3 regions of the Listeria sp. Marseille-Q6474 genome follow, and region 1 is predicted to be linked to each of the others. Evidence: predicted binding sites of a transcription regulator. Region 1 holds the regulator's gene; each other region holds the start of a gene.
The links. Region 1 encodes LexA, which represses DNA repair genes until DNA is damaged. Its sites were predicted from a motif close to CGAACATATGTTCG; they were not measured.

Region 1 (3,286 bases):
ATTTTAACTCCAATTGTTTTGGCGATGGTGCGTGCGCTTAATTTTGATGAAAAAAAGGTGTTTCCCTTTATCATTGCCAGTGGATTTATTGCTGATACGACTTCTTTACCGCTTGTTGTTAGTAATTTAGTGAATATAGTTTCGGCTGACTTTTTCGGCATTAGTTTTTCAAAGTACGCATTAATAATGTTGATTCCGACGCTTTTTTCGTTGGTTGCGAGTATTATTGTTCTTTATATTTATTTTAGAAAAGCGTTACCTAGAACTTATGAAATTAGTGGAATTCGTGAGCCGGCTTCTGCGCTTAAAGATAAAAAAATGTTTCGGATTTCATGGGGAATACTTATCATTCTTGTGATTGGATATTTCTTAAGTAGCTTTTTGGACATTCCAGTGTCATTTATCGCTTTACTTGTAGCGTTTATCTTTTTACTAGTTGGTGGAAAGAGTCATGCTGTTTCAACAAGGAAGATTTTAAAAGGGGCGCCGTTGAATATTGTGTTTTTCTCGGTTGGGATGTATGTCGTCGTATACGGTTTGCAAAACGCGGGAATTACTAAATTATTAGCAGAGGCTATTTCATATATTGCGCATTATGGGCTTTTCGTAGGTACGATTGGGATGGGCTTTATTGCCGCGATATTGTCGTCTGTAATGAATAATTTACCAACAGTTATGATTAATGCACTTGCAATCGATCATACTTCATTTACAGGAGTGATGAAAGAAGCGTTAGTCTATGCAAATGTTATCGGATCTGATTTAGGACCTAAAATAACGCCGATCGGTTCGCTTGCAACATTATTATGGTTACATGTATTGGCTCAAAAGGGTATAAAAATAAGCTGGGGATCCTATTTTAAAATAGGTATCGTGATTACTATTCCAGTATTGTTTATTACACTCGTCGGACTTTATATTTCGCTTCTTATTTGGAGCTAAAAAAACCTGTACAATTTTGTACAGGTTTTTTTACTATGCTTTATAAAGAATATGTGGCTTTAATGGATGTCCGTCCGCTATAGCCGGATGCATAAATGTAGCTACTTTTGTAAAATGGATTTTTTTCATTACTTGTTCTGATGGCTTATTTAACATAGCGGTGAAACTGTAAATTTCATCAATAGTTGTTTTCTGTTTGGCGAAATCGAGAGCTCCTAGTGCGGCTTCGGTTGCATAACCTTGGTTCCATACACTTTTCTTTAAGCGCCAGCCAATTTCGATACAAGGGGTGAACGCAGCTTCAAAAGTTGCTTCATGAAAACCGGTAAAACCAATAAATTCGCCAGTAGATTTTTCTTCAATGGCAAAAAGTCCGTAGCCAAGTGCCGCTAATTCTTGCTGATTTCTATCTAAAAAAGCATTACTTTGTTCTTTCGAAAGTGTAGACGGAAAGTACTTCATTACGACTTTGTCACCGTTCATTTCGCTAAAGGGAACATAATCACTTGCTACATAATCTCTTGCAATTAGTCTATCTGTTTCAAAATAAATCAATATAAAAACCGCCTAACAAAATATAGCTTTTAGTGAATATCTCTATAAAGGCCAATAACTTTGCCTAAAATAGTAACGTTATTTAAGATAATTGGTTCTAGTGCATCATTTTCTGGTTGTAATCTAAAATGATTCGCTTCTTTATAGAAACGTTTACAAGTCGCCTCGTTTTCGTCGGTCATCGCTACAACAATTTCACCATTAATTGCTGAACTTTGTTGTCGAACAATTACTTTATCTCCATCTAAAATCCCGGCATTTATCATACTTTCTCCGTCGATTTCAAGCATGAAGACATTGGTTTCTCCTGCAGCCATATATTCAGGGAGTGGGAAATACTCTTCTATATTCTCAATCGCTGTAATAGGCATTCCGGCAGTAACTTTACCGATGATTGGGATATTGACTACATTCGGCGTCTCTGCTTCATCTTCTAAAGACAAAATTTCAATAGCACGAGGTTTCGTAGGGTCACGTCTAATTAGTCCTTTACCTTCAAGTCGAGCAAGATGGCCATGGACTGTGGAGCTAGATGCTAAACCAACAGCTTCACCGATTTCACGTACGGAAGGTGGATAACCCTTTTCTTTTACTTCTGATTTTATAAATTCATATATATCTTGTTGACGTTTAGATATTTTCATGGTTTCACCTCATTGATTTAATGGTTATTTTATAAATCAAGTATAGCAAAAGAAAATCCAATATGCAAACAAAGGTTCGTTTTTTTATTGACATATGCGAACGGCTGTTCTATAATATAGAAAAGCGAACGTACATTCTTTTTTGGAGGGATTATTAATGACTTTAAAATTAATTTGGGATAAATTTTATGTTTCTATTATATTTGTAATAACTTGTTTAGTTCTAGGAATTATATTGATGTGCACTGTTATTGGGAGTGGCAGTGAGTATTCTGAGGTAGATGTAAATGAAGGGGATTCTATTTGGGCAATTGCAGACCAATATGCAGCGAAGAGCGATATGGCAAAAGCAGATTTTGTATCTTGGGTTGAAAAAGAAAATAACCTTACAGATGGACATGTGAAAGCTGGGGATTCTGTAGTTATACCAGTACACGAAACAAAGTTACAAAGAAGTGATAGCACTATTCAATTAGCAAACCAGTAGAAACGATTTTAGTATCGTTTATGATATAATAAAGAAAGTAGCGATTTAGCTGCTTTCTTATTTTAATATAATGAAGAAAAGGATGAAGTGTGATGCTAGAAAAAGCTAAAATAGATAGAATCAATGAACTTTCTAAAAAGAAAAAAGCAGGGACTCTAACTGCTGATGAAAAAGTAGAACAAGAAAAATTAAGAAAAGAATATATTAAGTCGTTTCGCACTCATATGAAGGGAACAATCGAAAATACTACGATTATTGACCCTAAAGGAAATGATGTAACACCGCATAAAATAAAACAAATGAGAAAAAATAAGAAGTAAAAATTAGTACCAAATGAACATTTTTGCGCAAATGAACAAAAATACCAATCAATTAAGCAATTTAAAGCAATTATTAGTTGTGTTAATTGCTTTTTAGGCTTATTATTAAAAGTAGTTAAAATTATATTGAAGAGAGGATGTTTCATTTGTTCGATAACACAGATAGTTTAGCAGTAAATACAATTCGTACATTATCAATTGATGCAATTCAAAAAGCAAATTCTGGTCATCCGGGATTACCAATGGGAGCGGCTCCAATGGCTTATGCACTTTGGTCTCGCGTATTAAATACAAACCCTAAAAATTCACATTGGTTTAACCGTGATCGTTTTGTACTT
Region 2 (3,286 bases), 1.7 Mb from region 1:
CGCTTTTATTTCCAGTAAAGCATCACGAAGTTCAGCTGCACGTTCGAAATCAAGTGCTTTGGCTGCTTCTTTCATCTCGTGTTCCATACCTTCAATGAAAATATCTCGTTCTTTCTTAGACATTTTACTTAAATCATGTTGTTTTACTGCTTCTCGTTCATCTGCGGCAGAAGTTGCTGCGATAATGCCACGAATTTCTTTTCTAATTGTTTTTGGTGTGATGCCATGTTTTTCGTTATATTCAATTTGAATTTTACGACGACGTTCAGTTTCACTAATCGAATTGCGCATGGAATCTGTCATTTTATCTGCGTACATAATTACTCGTCCATTTTCATTACGGGCAGCTCGTCCCATCGTTTGGATTAAGGAACGTTCTGAACGTAAGAAACCTTCTTTGTCGGCATCTAAAATTGCTACCAAGGACACCTCTGGTAAATCGATTCCTTCACGAAGTAAGTTAATCCCAACAATAACATCGTATACCCCTAATCGAAGGTCACGAATAATTTCAATTCGCTCTAATGTTTTTACCTCAGAGTGTAAATATTGAACTTTTACGCCGGCTTCTTTTAGGTAATTCGTCAAATCCTCCGACATTTTTTTCGTTAAGGTAGTGATTAGAACTCGTTCGTTCTTCTCAACTCGATCATTGATTTCATCCATTAAATCATCTATCTGACCTTGGATAGGACGTATTTCGACAATTGGGTCTAGTAGTCCGGTAGGTCGAATGATTTGTTCAATTACATCTGGATTCTTTTCTAATTCGTATGGGCCTGGGGTTGCAGAGATAAACATAATTTGATTAATATGCTTTTCAAATTCTTCTAATCGAAGTGGACGGTTATCAAGTGCGCTTGGCAACCTAAAACCATGATCGACTAGCATTTGCTTTCTGGCTTGGTCCCCGTTGAACATGCCACGGATTTGAGGCATCGTTACGTGTGATTCATCAATAACCATTTGGAAATCATCTGGGAAATAATCTAGCAATGTATATGGAGTTACTCCCGCTGGACGCAGCGATAAATGTCTTGAATAGTTTTCAATGCCTGAACAATAACCCATTTCTTCCATCATTTCTAAATCGTAATTGGTTCTCTGTTCAAGACGCTGTGCTTCCAGTAGTTTATTTTCTGCTCTTAAGACTTTAAGGCGGTCTTCAAGTTCTGCTTTTATATTAACAATTGCTTTTTTCATAATATCTGGTCTAGTAACAAAGTGAGATGCTGGGAAAATAGAAACGTGCTCTCTGTCGCCTATGATTTCTCCAGTAAGGGCATCTACTTCTCTAATACGTTCAATTTCGTCGCCAAAAAATTCAATTCTCATACAGTGTTCATCTCTAGATGCCGGGAAAATTTCGACCACATCTCCGCGGACACGAAAACGACCGCGCTGGAAATCAATATCATTTCGGTCATATTGAATATCAACCAGCTTGCGTAACAATTGGTCTCGGCTAATCTCCATGCCTACCCGAAGCGAAACTAGCATTTCTCCGTATTCGACCGGCGAACCTAAACCATAAATACAAGATACACTGGCGATAATAATTACATCTCTACGTTCAAAAAGTGCTGCTGTAGCGGAGTGACGAAGCTTATCTATTTCGTCATTGATACTAGCGTCTTTTTCAATGTAGGTATCACTCTGCGGTACATAAGCTTCTGGCTGGTAATAATCATAGTAACTAACAAAGTATTCCACTGCATTATTCGGGAAAAACTCTTTGAATTCACTATATAATTGTCCCGCTAGCGTCTTATTATGTGCCATAACAAGAGTTGGTTTATTTACTTCTTGAATTACATTAGATACAGTAAAAGTTTTCCCTGTACCGGTTGCCCCAAGTAAGGTTTGGTGTTTTAAGCCTTTTTTTAATCCCGCAACTAATTGTTCTATTGCTCTAGGTTGGTCTCCTTGTGGGCTATACTTAGAAACTAACTCAAATTTATCCTTCAACTCGGATTCCCCCATTCCTTATCGGTCCGATTCTGGCATCTAAAAGCTTTAACTGTAAAATATCCAGCAAAGCAAAAAGCGGATTTTTCAGATCCGTTAATGTTTCTATTTTATCATAAATATTTTAATTAGCCTAGCAAAAACCGAACATATTTTCGTATTCGTTTGAAAATAAAAAACGCAACCTGTAGATTACGCTTTTCTTTATTTTATCACTTTTAAAGTATTCTACCTATCTATTTGCTCTTTAAAAGTCACTGCCGCTTTTCTTTAAACGTCGTAACATGTATGTGGCTACGACAAAACCAATTGTCATCGAAAAGGCGTCTATCGTGATTAGCCAAAACGAACTTGTGTAACCCAATTTGGCAGAAGCGGCTATCAAAACCACCATAAGCACTAAGGCGACATAACGGTTATACGTGATGCGCGCAAAGAGAATGACAAGCAGACAAGGGAAAATAAGTGCAGATATAATTTGATCCATCTTACTTCCCTCCCCAATTTTTTACTCTTCACGCAATGCTTTTGTCGTTATTTCTGTAGTAAGTTGTGGTAATTCCGTCTTTTCAATACCTTTTTCAGCAAGCATATCTGGTAAAATTTCTTTTAAAAAGTATTTTACACTGGCCATTTCTCGGTATTCATAAATAGTCGCAAGTGCTTCACTATAAATTTCAACAAAAATGTTTTCTGGATTACCTTTTTGGATCTCGCCAAAGGACTCATATAACAAGTCTACTTTATCAGATATAGCGAGAATTTTCCCTTCTAACGTACTGTCTTTCCCTTCTTTTAACAAGTGCCGATAAATAGGTTGGAAAGTTGCTGGTATTTCGCGGCTAATAAAATTTTTAGTCATGCTTTCTTCCACTTCAGAGAGCATTTCTCTTAGTTCTGTCGTTGCGTATTTTACAGGTGTTTTAATGTCACCAATAAAAAGCTCTGAATAGTCATGATTTAATGCTTTTTCATATAAAGCACGCCAATTAACCTCATTGCCCGCATCTTCTTCTACAGCTCCAAAAAATTGTGCAATAGAAGTAACCTTGTAAGAGTGTTCTGCAACTGAATGCTCCTGATACTTAAATTTTCCCGGGCAACGATAAATGTTCTCTAAATCCGATAAACTTTGGAAATATTGATGAATTCCCATACTATCACTCCATTCTTCGTTTTATTCCTCTCTTTTTTGTTTTTTATTGGCAGGATTAGTATTTTCGATTTCGCGCATCATTAATGCTGCACAGTAACCAATTAGAGCGATCATTGCTGCGGAATAGGTTCTAAAATTATCTGTAGCAAAAATAAAAATAAT
Region 3 (3,286 bases), on a different contig from region 1:
GCTGCTTTTTGCAAATAGTTCTAGTTCTTCATCAGAAAGACCGATTTTAATTTTACCGTCGATTAAAGCGATTGTTGCAGGTACCGCGCCGTTATCACGGATAATTTGTTCTACGTCACGAGCCATTTCAACGTTTTGTGGGTAAGGCATGCCGTGAGAGATGATTGTGGATTCTAAGGCTACGATAGCTTTTCCTTCTGCTTTTGCTTGTTTTACTTCTTCGGATAATGATAGATAATTTTTCATTTGAATTCCTCCAGATCTTTTTGTAGTTGGGATGTTGATAAATTTTGGCGAACAGTGTATTCAGATTCGAGTGTTCGCGCAGCATTTACGCTCCCTGCTTTTAAAATTTCTTGTAAAGATTTTCCTTCTAACCATGCATAAATTACCGCAGAACAAAATGCATCTCCTGCTCCTGTCACATCTACAATGTTTTCAATGACAATAGCGGGTTCAAAGATAATGCCTTCTGCGTTGTTTGCTGCAACCGCACCTTTACTGCCATTTGTAACGATGACATTTTTTACGCCTAAATCTAGCCATTTTTGTGCAGCTAAGCGCCAGTCTTCATCGTTTTCAATGGTCATTTCTAGGTGAGTTTCTGATTCATCTCGGTTGCATATTAGCCAAGTCACGTGATCCAAACGTTCTGGTAAATGAGACATTTTAGGTGAGGAAACGGGAACTAAGACTAATGGGATGGAATTAATTTCGGCAAAACTTCCAAGGTATTCTAATGTTTCTTTTGGACAATTTAAATCGGCAATAATGGCGCTCGCTTGACTTAGCAAGCCTTCGTTTTTCGCTAGTACATCTGGGGTTAAGTGATCGTATGCATCCATGTCCGCTAGTGCAACGAGCAAATCTCCATTGTTTTCGAGTACGGCTGTATAAGAACCTGTTGCGATGCTTGGAAATGCAGTGACATAATCTAAGTTCATATATGTATTACTGGCATTTTTGACAGCTTCCCAGTCGGAGTCTGTTCCACAAGCAGTGAGTAATATAACTTCTTTTCCAAGGCGACCAAGGTTTTCACCAACGTTCCTAGCAACTCCGCCAGCACTTTGTGTTGAGCGCACCGGATTAGATGTAGCTAGCTGGGCCTTGTCTTTAATGTAAAACTTCCGATCGACGTTCGCTCCACCTATACAAACGATTTGTTTTGCTTCATTTAAAATATAGGCTTTTCCTAAAATACGACCTTTTTTAATAAGGCCAGAAATAAGGTTCGCTACTGTCGGTCTTGATAAATCAAGTATATCAGCAAGTTCTTGTTGAGAAATGTAAGGATTTTTACGGATGGAATTGAAAATTATCTCTTCCTTTTCGTTCATTTTCGCTTTATTATTCTCCACGATATAATGCACCTCCATTCCAAACTTTTGTTTTAATTCCAAACACATGTTTATTATATATGTAAATGCTTTCTTTTGCAATCTAAAAAACGAAAATCTACTTCTTTTAGGAAGAAAATTTTCGTTTATCGTTATTTATTTTGAAGGATAAGCAGCTCGTTTTCAGTCAGTGGGCGGTATTCACCGAGTTCAAGAGATTCATCTAGTTGTAAGTTCCCCATTGAAATTCGTTTTAAATAGCTGACTGTTTTCCCGCGAGCAGCGAACATTCTTTTTACTTGGTGGAATTTTCCTTCTTGGATAGTTACTTTTATTTCGTTCGGAGTGATAATTTCTAAATGAGCTGGTTTACAGGTGTAGCCGTCATCGAGAGTGACGCCAGCACTGAAGGCTTCTACATCCTCCGCTGTAACCTCGCCATCAATTTTAGCATAATATGTTTTATCAATATGCTTTTTAGGTGAAAGTAAATTGTGAGCGAGCGTGCCATCATTAGTTATAATAAGTAATCCTTCTGTGTCTTTGTCCAAACGACCGACCGGAAATGGATTAGTGAGCGTGTCTTCTTGCTCGAGTAAATCAATGACGGTTTCTGACAGATTATCCTCGGTTGCACTCACGACATTTTGGGGTTTATGAAGCATAAAATATACGAATTCTTGGTAAATGACAGGAGTTCCGTGAACAGTAACTTGATCTTTATCTGGATTCACTTGGGTCTTACTGTCTTTTTGAATCGTTCCATTTACGACAACTGCCCCGGATTTAAGCAGTGGTTTCACTTCTTTACGACTCCCGAAACCTGTGTGGGACAATAATTTATCTAAGCGCATGGTTTGGCTCCTTTTTTCTTTTATTGTAACAAAAAAACGAAGATCCTTAAAGGCGCTCCGTTTTCTTTCTATTATTTGATCTTGACGGCTTGTTTATTTTTTGGTATTTCAAGACCTAGGTTGCCTCTTAAGGTTGTGGCTGGATATTCGTTTCGATACAATCCTCGACTTTGTAAAAGCGGAATAACTTGCTCGACAAATGTTTCAAAAGTACCTGGGATGTCAGACGCGATGATAAATCCATCTGCCGCCTCATTTTGAAACCAAATTTCGATTAAATCAGCTACTTGTTCTTTTGTTCCTATAAAAGGTGTTTTCGGGGTGGCTGCTTCGGTCGCTACTTGGCGCAGGGTTAGATTGCGCTCTTTTGCTTCTTTTTTGATTCGATCCGTCGTACTTTGAAAAGCATTTTTACCGATGTCGCCAAGGTCGGGGAAAGGTTCATCTAGTTCAAATTGGCTTAAATCATAATCATCGAAATAACGCGCGAGATAGGTGACGGCATTTTCAATCGGAATAAGATTGGCAAATTCGGTGTATTTCTGCTCGGCTTCTTCTAGAGTATCCGCTACAATTGGGCTAATTCCTGGGAAAATCCTGATCTCTGCTGCATTTCTGCCAGCTTTTTCAGCACGAGTTTTCACATCTTGATAGAATTGAATAGCTTCTTCAAGCGAATCTGAATGCGTAAAAATAGCTTCTGCGTTTTGGGCTGCAAAATCCCGACCTGTGCTAGATGCTCCCGCTTGAAAAACGACCGGTTCTCCTTGTTTGGAGCGGCCGATATTTAACGGTCCTTCCACTTGAAAATACTCACCTTGATGATTCAAACGATGTAATTTTTCTGGATTAAAAAATTCGCCGGTTTCTTTATTATAAGTAAAAGCGTCTTCTTCCCATGAATTCCATAGTCCGCGAACTACCTTTAAATGTTCTGCCGCAATGCTATATCTGTCGCTGTGGGTCGGGAGGTTTTTCTTGCTATGATTTCGTGCTGCTCCTTCTTGCGGAGAAGTGACCAAATTCCAGCCAGCTCGACCACCACTAATATGATCTAATGAGGAAAGTTGCCTTGCGAGCGTGAATGGTTCC

Region 2: uvrB (excinuclease ABC subunit UvrB) is a predicted target of LexA. The motif match lies at 2,113-2,126, and genes of this name have one in related genera.
Region 3: OC533_RS11215 (carbohydrate kinase) is a predicted target of LexA. The motif match lies at 1,382-1,395, and genes of this name have one in related genera.

Annotation. Positions count from the first base shown of each region.
Region 1 is NZ_CAMPPS010000001.1:399,200-402,485, reverse strand. Features, by position in the region: gene OC533_RS01970 (arsenic transporter) at 1-942, shown strand, start outside; gene OC533_RS01965 (GNAT family N-acetyltransferase) at 976-1,497, opposite strand; gene lexA (transcriptional repressor LexA) at 1,527-2,141, opposite strand; gene yneA (cell division suppressor protein YneA) at 2,299-2,628, shown strand; gene OC533_RS01950 (DUF896 domain-containing protein) at 2,721-2,948, shown strand; gene tkt (transketolase) at 3,095-3,286, shown strand, end outside.
Region 2 is NZ_CAMPPS010000001.1:2,061,831-2,065,116, reverse strand. Features, by position in the region: gene uvrB (excinuclease ABC subunit UvrB) at 1-1,968, opposite strand, end outside; gene OC533_RS10345 (CsbA family protein) at 2,216-2,455, opposite strand; gene OC533_RS10340 (HD domain-containing protein) at 2,477-3,124, opposite strand; gene OC533_RS10335 (hypothetical protein) at 3,146-3,286, opposite strand, start outside.
Region 3 is NZ_CAMPPS010000002.1:97,637-100,922, reverse strand. Features, by position in the region: gene OC533_RS11220 (pseudouridine-5'-phosphate glycosidase) at 1-246, opposite strand, end outside; gene OC533_RS11215 (carbohydrate kinase) at 243-1,361, opposite strand; gene OC533_RS11210 (pseudouridine synthase) at 1,493-2,194, opposite strand; gene OC533_RS11205 (LLM class flavin-dependent oxidoreductase) at 2,266-3,286, opposite strand, start outside.